Regions from separate parts of the Burkholderia sp. F1 genome, predicted to be linked through region 1. Evidence: riboswitches for the same ligand, from Rfam matches in the RefSeq annotation. Region 1 holds a riboswitch; the other holds the start of a gene.
The links. Region 1 has a riboswitch for manganese ahead of ACFIMZ_RS05490 (TMEM165/GDT1 family protein). Riboswitches for the same ligand answer to the same signal wherever they lie in the genome.
Positions count from the first base shown of each region.

Region 2: another riboswitch for manganese. It lies ahead of ACFIMZ_RS21475 (sodium:calcium antiporter); the one in region 1 lies ahead of ACFIMZ_RS05490 (TMEM165/GDT1 family protein).

Region 1 is NZ_CP172421.1:1,121,085-1,125,495, forward strand. Features, by position in the region: gene pepN (aminopeptidase N) at 1-717, opposite strand, end outside; gene ACFIMZ_RS05485 (DUF4136 domain-containing protein) at 904-1,599, shown strand; gene ACFIMZ_RS05490 (TMEM165/GDT1 family protein) at 1,649-2,221, opposite strand; yybP-ykoY riboswitch at 2,301-2,439, opposite strand; gene guaD (guanine deaminase) at 2,512-3,825, opposite strand; gene ACFIMZ_RS05500 (adenosine deaminase) at 3,982-4,411, opposite strand, start outside.
Region 2 is NZ_CP172422.1:550,751-555,161, reverse strand. Features, by position in the region: gene ACFIMZ_RS21490 (VOC family protein) at 1-206, shown strand, start outside; gene ACFIMZ_RS21485 (hypothetical protein) at 282-521, opposite strand; gene ACFIMZ_RS21480 (patatin-like phospholipase family protein) at 609-1,754, opposite strand; yybP-ykoY riboswitch at 1,980-2,157, shown strand; gene ACFIMZ_RS21475 (sodium:calcium antiporter) at 2,213-3,211, shown strand; gene ACFIMZ_RS21470 (hypothetical protein) at 3,493-3,861, shown strand; gene ACFIMZ_RS21465 (TolC family protein) at 3,953-4,411, shown strand, end outside.

The DNA.
Region 1 (4,411 bases):
GCGGATCGAGTGGATCAGCGAATCCATCGCGTGGCGGGTCTTGTCGAGGTCTTGCGGCTCGACCCACACCTGCAGCAGCTTCTCGTTGCCGGAGCCGGCCGTGATCTTTTCCTCGATCGCGACAAGCTTGCCCGCGACGAGCGCGAACAGGTAGCTCGGCTTCCTGAACGGGTCTTCCCACTTCGCGTAGTGGCGGCCGTCGGGCAGCTCGCCGGAATCGACCAGGTTGCCGTTCGACAGCAGCACCGGGTATGCGGCCTTGTCGGCGCGCAGCGTCACCGTGTACGACGCCATCACGTCGGGACGGTCGAGGAAATAGGTGATGCGGCGGAAGCCCTCGGCCTCGCATTGCGTGAAGAAGTTGCCGCCCGACACGTAAAGGCCCGACAGCGTCGTGTTCTGGTCCGGCGCGCAGGCGCTGTCGAGCGTCAGCTCGAACGCGTCGGGCACGTTCTCGACGGTCAGCCCGCGCTCGTGCGCGCGCACGGCCGCGTGCGGCGCACCGTCGAGCGATGCGGCGACGAATTCGAGCGCCTCGCCCATCAGCTCCAGGTGCGGGGCGGGCGCGGCGTCGGGATTGCGGCGCACGCGCATCGTGTTCCTGACGATCGTGCGGGCCGGCGCGAGGTCGAATTCGAGCGCGACGGAATCGATGAGGAAGGCCGGCGGCGTGTAGTCGGCGCGGCGGATCACGGGGGAGGAGGCGTTGTCGGACATGGTCGTCGAGGTCGGTGGAATCGGGAACGGGCGCGCGGCGCGGGCCCGGCGAACCGGCCCATTGTACAAAGGCTTGAGTTTGCGTGCCGTGCGAACTTTTTACCGTTTCGGACAGTCCGCGTATTATCGGCATCCCGACCGTTTCGCGCGACGCGACGATCGGGTGACGGATTGACGAGGATGATCATGAGACGCGAACGGATTTTTCGCGGTGCAGGTTGGGCGGTGGCGCTGTGCGTGGCGCTGCTGGCCGGCTGCACCAGCTATGTGACGACGCAGGTCACGGCCTTCTCCGACTGGAGCGGCAGCGACGCGACACGCACTTATGCCTTCACGCGCAGCGACGCGCAGAGGAACAGCATCGAGCAGTCGACCTACGAGCCGATCGTTGCCAACGAACTGTCGTCGTATGCGTTCCGCCAGGTGCCGCAGGCGAGCGCCCGCTACCTGGTCGGGCTGACCTACGGCATCGGCAGCGACCTGGTCGCGGTGCCGCAGCCGGTCTATTACGACCCCTGGTTCCCCGGGCCGTACTGGCGGCGCGGGCCGTGGGGCCCGTGGGGGCCCTGGGGGCCGATGCCGACCGGCTACGTGAACCAGACGTATCAGGTGTTCGATTACACGCTCGGCATCCGCATCACCGAGCGCGCGACGGGCAAGGAAGTCTATAACGTGACCGCGCGCACGACCGGCGACAACGGCGCGCTGCTGTACGCGATGCCGTTCCTCGCGCGCAGCGCGCTCGCCGATTTCCCGCTCGGCAACGGCGCGGTCAGGACGGTGCGGCTGCCGGTCGACAAGAAGGGCGGGCCGGCCGCGCCGGCGGCCAACGAGCGCGCGGTGTCGGCCGCGCCGGCGTCGGGGGCGGCGGCGGTCAAGTAGCAGGCGATGGCGCTGCCGCGGCCGCCGGCCGGCCGCCGCGCCGCGCGGGTCATGCCCCGACGCCGAACAGCGCGAGCGCGCCGAGCACGACGAACAGCACGGCCGCGATGCCGTGCACGACCTTCGTCGGCAGGCGGTGCGCAAAGCGGTCGCCGAGCAGGATCGCCGGCACGTTCGCGAGCATCATCCCGAACGTCGTGCCGGCGACGACGCCGATGTAATCCTGGAAGCGCGCGGCGAGCGCGACGGTCGCAATCTGGGTCTTGTCGCCCATTTCGGCGAGGAAGAACGCGACCAAGGTCGCGCCGAACACGCCGAGCCGCGAGCGGTTCGCGTTGGCTTCGTCGGCGTCGAGCTTGTCCGGCACCAGGATCCACAGCCCCATCCCGATGAACGAGAACGCGAGCGCCCAGCGCATGATCGACGGCGTGACGAGCGCGCCGAGCCATTCGCCGAGCGCGCCCGCGAAGCCGTGGTTGACGAGCGTCGCGACCAGCACGCCGAGAATGATCGGAACGGGCTTGCGGTAGCGCGCGGCGAGCACGAGGGAAAGCAGTTGCGTCTTGTCGCCGATTTCTGCGAGGGCGACGGCGCCGGTGGAGATCAGGAAGGCTTGGGTCACGTACGGGGTTCCACGGGCCTGTTGCTATGCGTGCGAGCGACGATCCACGGCGCGCCCGGCCCTGATGCGGCGCACTGTGAACCATCGGTCTCGCCAGGCCTTCGGTGGCTGCGCCCGCCATGGCCGAACGGCCAAGTCTGTTGACGGACGCCTCCGTCACGATGCGCGCCGGTGGCGCGGGACATCGAGCGGAGCGGCTACTCCCCAATGAGGAGCGGATTCTAGCACGGCGTGCGCCGCGCGCAAAAGCGGTTCGGACACCGCATCGCGTGGCGCGCGCCGGCGTTCGGTCAGGCGGCGCGGCGCGCCGTGCCGCGCTCGTGCACGCAGCGGCCGGCCGCGTAGGTCCGGTACACGGCCCGGTCGTCGCCGAGCAGCGCGAACGCGAACAGCAGCTCCTCGAGCGATTCCGTGCGTTGCGTGCGGCGCGCGAGCAGCGGCGTCGCCTGGGGATCGAGCACGACGAAGTCCGCCTCGGTGCGCGGCGCGAGCGTGCCGACCGTGTCCGCGAGGTCGAGCGCCTGCGCGGCGCCCGCGGTCGCGAGCCAGAACATCCGCGTGGCGCTCAGGTGATGCCCCGACAGCCGCGCGACCTTGTGCGCCTCGTTCATCGTCTGCAGCATCGAGAACGACGTGCCGCCGCCGACGTCGGTCGCGAGCGCGACCGGCACGCCGTATTCGCCCGCCTTGTCGAAGTCGAACAGGCCGCTGCCGAGGAAGAAGTTCGACGTCGGGCAGTGCGCGACCACGGTGCCCGTCTCGGCCATCCGGCGGCGGTCCTCGTCGTCGAGATGGATGCAGTGGCCGTACACCGCGCGGCGGCGCAGCAGCCCGTAATGATCGTAGATGTCGAGGTAGCTGCGGTGGCCGGGGAACAGCTCGGCTGCCCATTTCACCTCGTCGACGTTCTCGGCGACGTGGCTCTGCACGAACACGTCCGGATGGCGGCGCGCGAGTTCGGCGCACGCCTCGAGCTGCGCCTCGGTCGACGTCGGCGCGAAGCGCGGCGTGAGCGCGTACATCTGGCGGCCGCGGCCGTGCCAGCGGCCGATCAGTTCCGCGCTGTCGTCGTACCCCGATTGCGCGGTGTCGCGCAGGAATTCGGGGCAGTTGCGGTCCATCAGCACCTTGCCCGCGATCATCCGCAGGTTGCGCGCGTCGCTCACCGTGAACAGCGCGTCCGCCGACTGCTTGTGCACGGTGCAGTAGACGAGCGCACTCGTCGTGCCGCACGCGAGCAGCTCGTCGACGAAGAATTCCGCGACTTCGCGCGCATGGTCGGCGTCGCCGAACTGCCGCTCGGTCGGGAACGTGTACTTGTCGAGCCACGGCAGCAGACCGGGCGCCGGCGACGCGATCATGTCCGTCTGCGGATAGTGGATGTGCGTGTCGATGAAGCCGGGCACGATCAGCTTGTCGCGCAGGTCGTGCACGAGCGCGTCGGGCGGCAGCGTCGCGGCGAGCCGCGCGTGCGGGCCGGCCGCGACGACCTTGCCGTCGTCGACGATCAGAAGGCCGTCGGTCTCGTAGTGCGCGGCCTGGTCGGATTGCGCCGGGTCGCCGCTGAAGGTCAGCAGCTGGGCGCGGAAAGCGGTTTGCGTCATGACGAATGGTCCTGCGTGGAAAAAACGATCAGCGTGGTGCGAGCGGCGGCGCGGGGCGGGTTGCGACGGCCCGCGCCGCCTCGGATATCAATCGGAAAGGCGTTCCTCAAGGTCTGTCGCTGTGACCGCGGCAGTCCGCATTCGTCGGTCGCATCGTCAGGCGGCGTGCCAGTACGCGTCGAGGCGCGCGGTCAGCGCGTCGCGTTGCGCGGCGTCGACGAACGACGCCTCGAAGCCGTTGCGGATCACGGTGTGGACTTCCGCATCCGTCAGGCGCAGCCCTTCGACGGTCGCGAAATAGTTGTCGTTGACGTAGCCGCCGAAGTAGGCCGGATCGTCCGAATTGATCGTCACCGCGACGCCCTGGTCGAGCAGCGCCTTCAGCGTGTGCTTCGCCATGTCGTCGAACACGCACAGCTTCAGGTTCGACAGCGGGCAGACGGTGAGCGCCATCCGCGATCGGGCGAGACGCTCGACGAGCGCCGCATCCTCGATGCTGCGCACGCCGTGGTCGATCCGGTCGACCTTCAGCAGATCGAGCGCTTCATACACATACGCGGGCGGGCCTTCCTCGCCCGCGTGCGCG
Region 2 (4,411 bases), on a different replicon from region 1:
CGCTGCTCGAAGGCGGCACGGCCGACGGCTGCGGCTGGCTGAGAGACCGCTTCGGCGTCTCGTGGCAGATCGTTCCGGACGATCTCATCGCGATGATGGCCGACCCCGACCCGGTCAAGGCCGCGCGCGTTGCCGGCGTGATGATGCAAATGACGAAGTTCGACGTCGCCGCGCTGAAAGCCGCCTATGCGGGGACGACGGATTGACCAAAGTCCCCGCGCCTCGTGCGCGCCGCCGAGCGTCGGCCAGGCTTGTCCGCTCCGGGGCGATGCCCGCCCCGCCTACTTCGCCCGCGCGTCGGTCACGACGAACTCCTCGGCCGCCTTGCGCTGGATCGCGGCCATCATCGCCAGTTCGCGCTTGCTGCCCGGCTCGCTGGAGACGACGCCGGTCGCGTGCTTCGCCTTCGCGCCCGGCGGGTAGAACACGAACGACGCGCCGGCCGGCGCGTCCGGCTGCGCGCGCAGGCGCTTGTTGAGGATCTTCAGGTACTTTTTCTTCGAGACTTGCTTTGAAGCCATGACGCCCTCCTCCATGGATACGCTCAGGGCAGCATACCAGCTTTGATCGCCGTCCCGGCGCGCCCGATCGCGGCTGCGCGGCGCGCGTCAAACACGCGCTTCGCCGGTCGCGGTTTCGTCCGGACTGTAGACGCTCAATCCCTCGATCGGGTCCATCGGCGCCTCCCACGGGCGCGCCGCAATGGCGCGCATCGCGGCATCGTAGCCGGCCCGCCGGCGGGCGGCGATCCCGGCCGGCGTGAAGTCGATGTCCTTGAACTGGTTGTCCCCGTTGAGCCGCGGCGCGGCGAGCTTGATCACGCGCATCGTGGTCTGGCACCCCCACGCGGCCAGCGCCCGGACTTCGGGCGTCGCGCGCTCGGCTTCCGGCACATGCCGGACCAGTTCGCGGATCACGTGGCGCAGGCGGTGGATCTGCCGCTGCCGCTCGATATGGCTGTCGGTGCGGCTCGCGTACTGGATGTCCTTCTGCCGTTCCGATACCTGCCAGATGCTCTCCGGCTCGGGGCCGACCGGGTTCCACATCTGCACCGAGAAGATGATCGAGCTCCGGCGCGGCGTGTCGTCCAGCACCACCTCGACCGGGGTATTGGAATAGACGCCGCCATCCCAGTACGGCTGGCCGTCGATCCGCACCGCGGGGAACGCCGGCGGCAGCGCGCCCGAGCCCATGATGTGCTCGACGGTCAGCGGGCTGTGGTGGTCGCGCGAGTCGAAATAGCGCATCTCGCCCGTGCACGCGTTCACGGCGCCGACGGTCAGGCGCGGCCGGCCCGCGTTCAGCAGGTCGGGTTCGATCAGCGAGACGAGCGTGTCGCGCAGCGGCGCGATCCTGTAATAGGACGCGCGATCGACGCCCAGGCGGGCCATCGGCCCGAGCCAGGAGCCGGGATTCGGCTCGAAGAACCCCGCGATGCCGCCGCCGATGATCATCATCTCGGCAAACAGCTTGTCCCAGCCCGGCAGCGCGACCAGCCCGCGCAGGTCGGTCCGTTCGGTCACGCGGCGCCAGAACTCCGCCAGCCGCCGATAGCGATGCTCGGGCGGATTCCCGACGATCAGCGCCGCATTGATCGCGCCGATCGACGTGCCGATGACCCAGTCCGGCTCGATGCCGGACTCGCTCATCGCCTGGAACACGCCGAGCTGATAGGCGCCCAACGCGCCGCCGCCCTGCAGGACGAGCACGACTTGCCCCGGCAATTCCATTCGTTCTGGCTGGCTCGCAAACATGGCTTGCCCCGCTGGTGGTAGCAATGGCCGGACCCGGTCCGGTTGATCCAGTGTAGGCGATCGGCGCGGTGTCACGGCGGCTTGCCCGCGTGCGGCCAACGAGCTGTTCGACCGTCTCGCACGCAAAAATGCGGACAGGTTCGCCGCTACGATTTTCGGATGGCTACGACCAGACCGAAGCGTCTCGCGCCCGTCACCCTATCGAAGCGATAGCCGGCTATAATCGCCCCCGTCTTAGGGGAGTAGTCTGCTTTGCCATCCCCCGGCAAAGCGCCGTCGTCAACATGATTGGCACCCAATGCCATGGCGTCGGCAGCCGTTCCACGGCCTGGCGAGACCTTTGACGCATCCCTTCCACCCGAGCCGGGCGAAGGGCTGCGTCATTGGTTTGGCAGCCCGGCTCGTGGAGAACTACACATGTCGTTCGTACCCCGCATCCTCGTTCAGGGGCGACTGTCATGATCCTGACTTTCGCTCTGCTCGTCGCCGCCGCCGGCATCATCTATTTCTCGTGCGAAACGTTCGTCAATGGCGTTGAATGGCTTGGCCGGAAGCTCAATCTGACGCAGACGGCGACCGGCACCATTCTGGCCGCGTTCGGCACGGCGCTGCCGGAGAGCGTCGTCACGCTGGTGGCCGTCGCATTCGGCAGTTCGCCCGCCCAAAAGGAAATCGGCGTGGGCGCCGCCATCGGCGGGCCGCTCGCGCTGAGCACGGTCGCGTATGCGGTTGTCGGCGTCGCGTTGCTGGCCACCGCGCGCCGCATCGGCAAGGTGCGGGCCGGCGCGGTCGATGCCGATACGAAGCGCCTTCGTCGCGACCAGCTCTGGTTCCTTGCAATCTTCGTCGTGAAGATCGGGCTCGGCCTCGTCCTGTTCAGCTTCAAGCCCGTGCTCGGCCTGGCATTTCTCGCTGCGTATGCGGTGTATTGCTGGAAGGAGTTGACCGCCTCCGGCGACGGCGATGACCACGGGGAACTCGAACCCCTGAAACTGCGCCCGCGCGATGCAGATCCGGCAATGCTCTGGGTCGCCGTGCAGGTGATCGGGGCGCTCGTGGTGATCTTCGCGGCCTCCCATCTGTTCGTCCGTCAGATCGACGCCGTCGGCCCGTGGCTCGGACTGAGCCCGCAACTCACCGCGTTGCTGTTCAGCCCGATCGCGACCGAACTGCCGGAAATCATGAACGCGGTGATCTGGGTGAGGCAAGGCAAGGAACGGCTGGCGCTGGCCAACATCAGTGGTGCGATGATGATTCAGGCGACGATCCCCACGGCGTTCGGCCTGTTCTTCACGCCGTGGCATCTGGCCACCCCGTCGATTCTCGCCGCGTGCATTACGGCACTGGCCATCGTGTTCCTGCAATGGTCGTTCCGTGCGACGCAGGTCCGCAGCCGCCAGCTCACGCATGTCGGCTGGCTCTACGCGGCGTTTGCCACACTGCTGTTCGTGGTCTAGCCAGGTGCGGCCTGATTACGAAAAAACCGGCGCGCGATTCGATGCCTCGACACGCGTGCCGATCGGCCTTTTCCCGACGAACATGACGGCCTGGCGGCTCATTTTCGGACCGTGCCGGCCACGATGAAGCATGCGCGGTCGAGTTGCCGCCCGCCCCTTCGGCGGCAAGCGACTTCCGCCAGGGCGCGGAGGAGATGCTCGCCCCCGTCTCACGGCCCCCGCCAAAAAGGCGTGCAATTACCCACCGCGATCGCGCCGGGCTACAGGCTATAATCCCGGCCATGAAACTGCTCCGGACCTTCATCCTGTTGCTGCTCTGCGCGGTGCTGCCCATCAGCGGGCTGGCGGCCAGCGGCCTGACCGGTGAATGCCCGATGCAGCAAGCGATGTCGATGGATGCGGACGCCAGCGCGTCCGCCGACATGCCGGGCTGCGAATCGATGAAGCCCTCGTCCGTCGATAAAGCCAAGGCCAAGGGCGTGTTCTGCAAAGTGACTGCCCAATGCCAGTTCGGCAGTCTCTACCATCCGGCCGCCAAGGCCGACATCAGCCGACCGGCCGTGTTCGGTACGCCCGTCGTCTTCCATTACATCCAGTCTCTCCCGGTCCGTGACCCGAACGGGTTATGGCGCCCCCCGCGTCTCGTCTGATCCCTCGCTGACAGGTTCACCGCAGATGCGGTGAGGTTCGTCCTTTGCCGGACGTGGAATCCCTATGGGATTTCGCCTTTGGGGTTAGAACATGCCATTCATTTTCGGCACGCCGCTGCGTCGGCGTGTGCCGTGGCGCGTGCACACGCTTGTTGCCGCGCTTCTCGTCGCGGGCGTCGCTCACGCCCAGCAGGCGCCATTCACGCTGGACGCCGCGCTGCAGTCGGCGACCGATCGCTCTTCATCGATGCAGGCCGCGCAGGCGTCGGTGCGCGCCAGCTCGGAGGCGGCCGTCAAAGCCGGCCAGTTGCCGGACCCGATGCTCAAGGCGGGCATCGACAATCTGCCGGTCAACGGTCCGCAACGCTTCACCATCGGCCAGGACTTCATGACGATGCGCCGTATCGGCATCGAACAGGAGTGGGTGTCCGGCGACAAGCGGAGGCTGCGTTCCGCGCTGGCCAGCGAGATGGTCGGGCGCGAGCGCGCCGGCTACCTTGTGCAACTCGCCAACGTTCGCCAGCAAACCGCCACGGCCTGGCTGAACGCC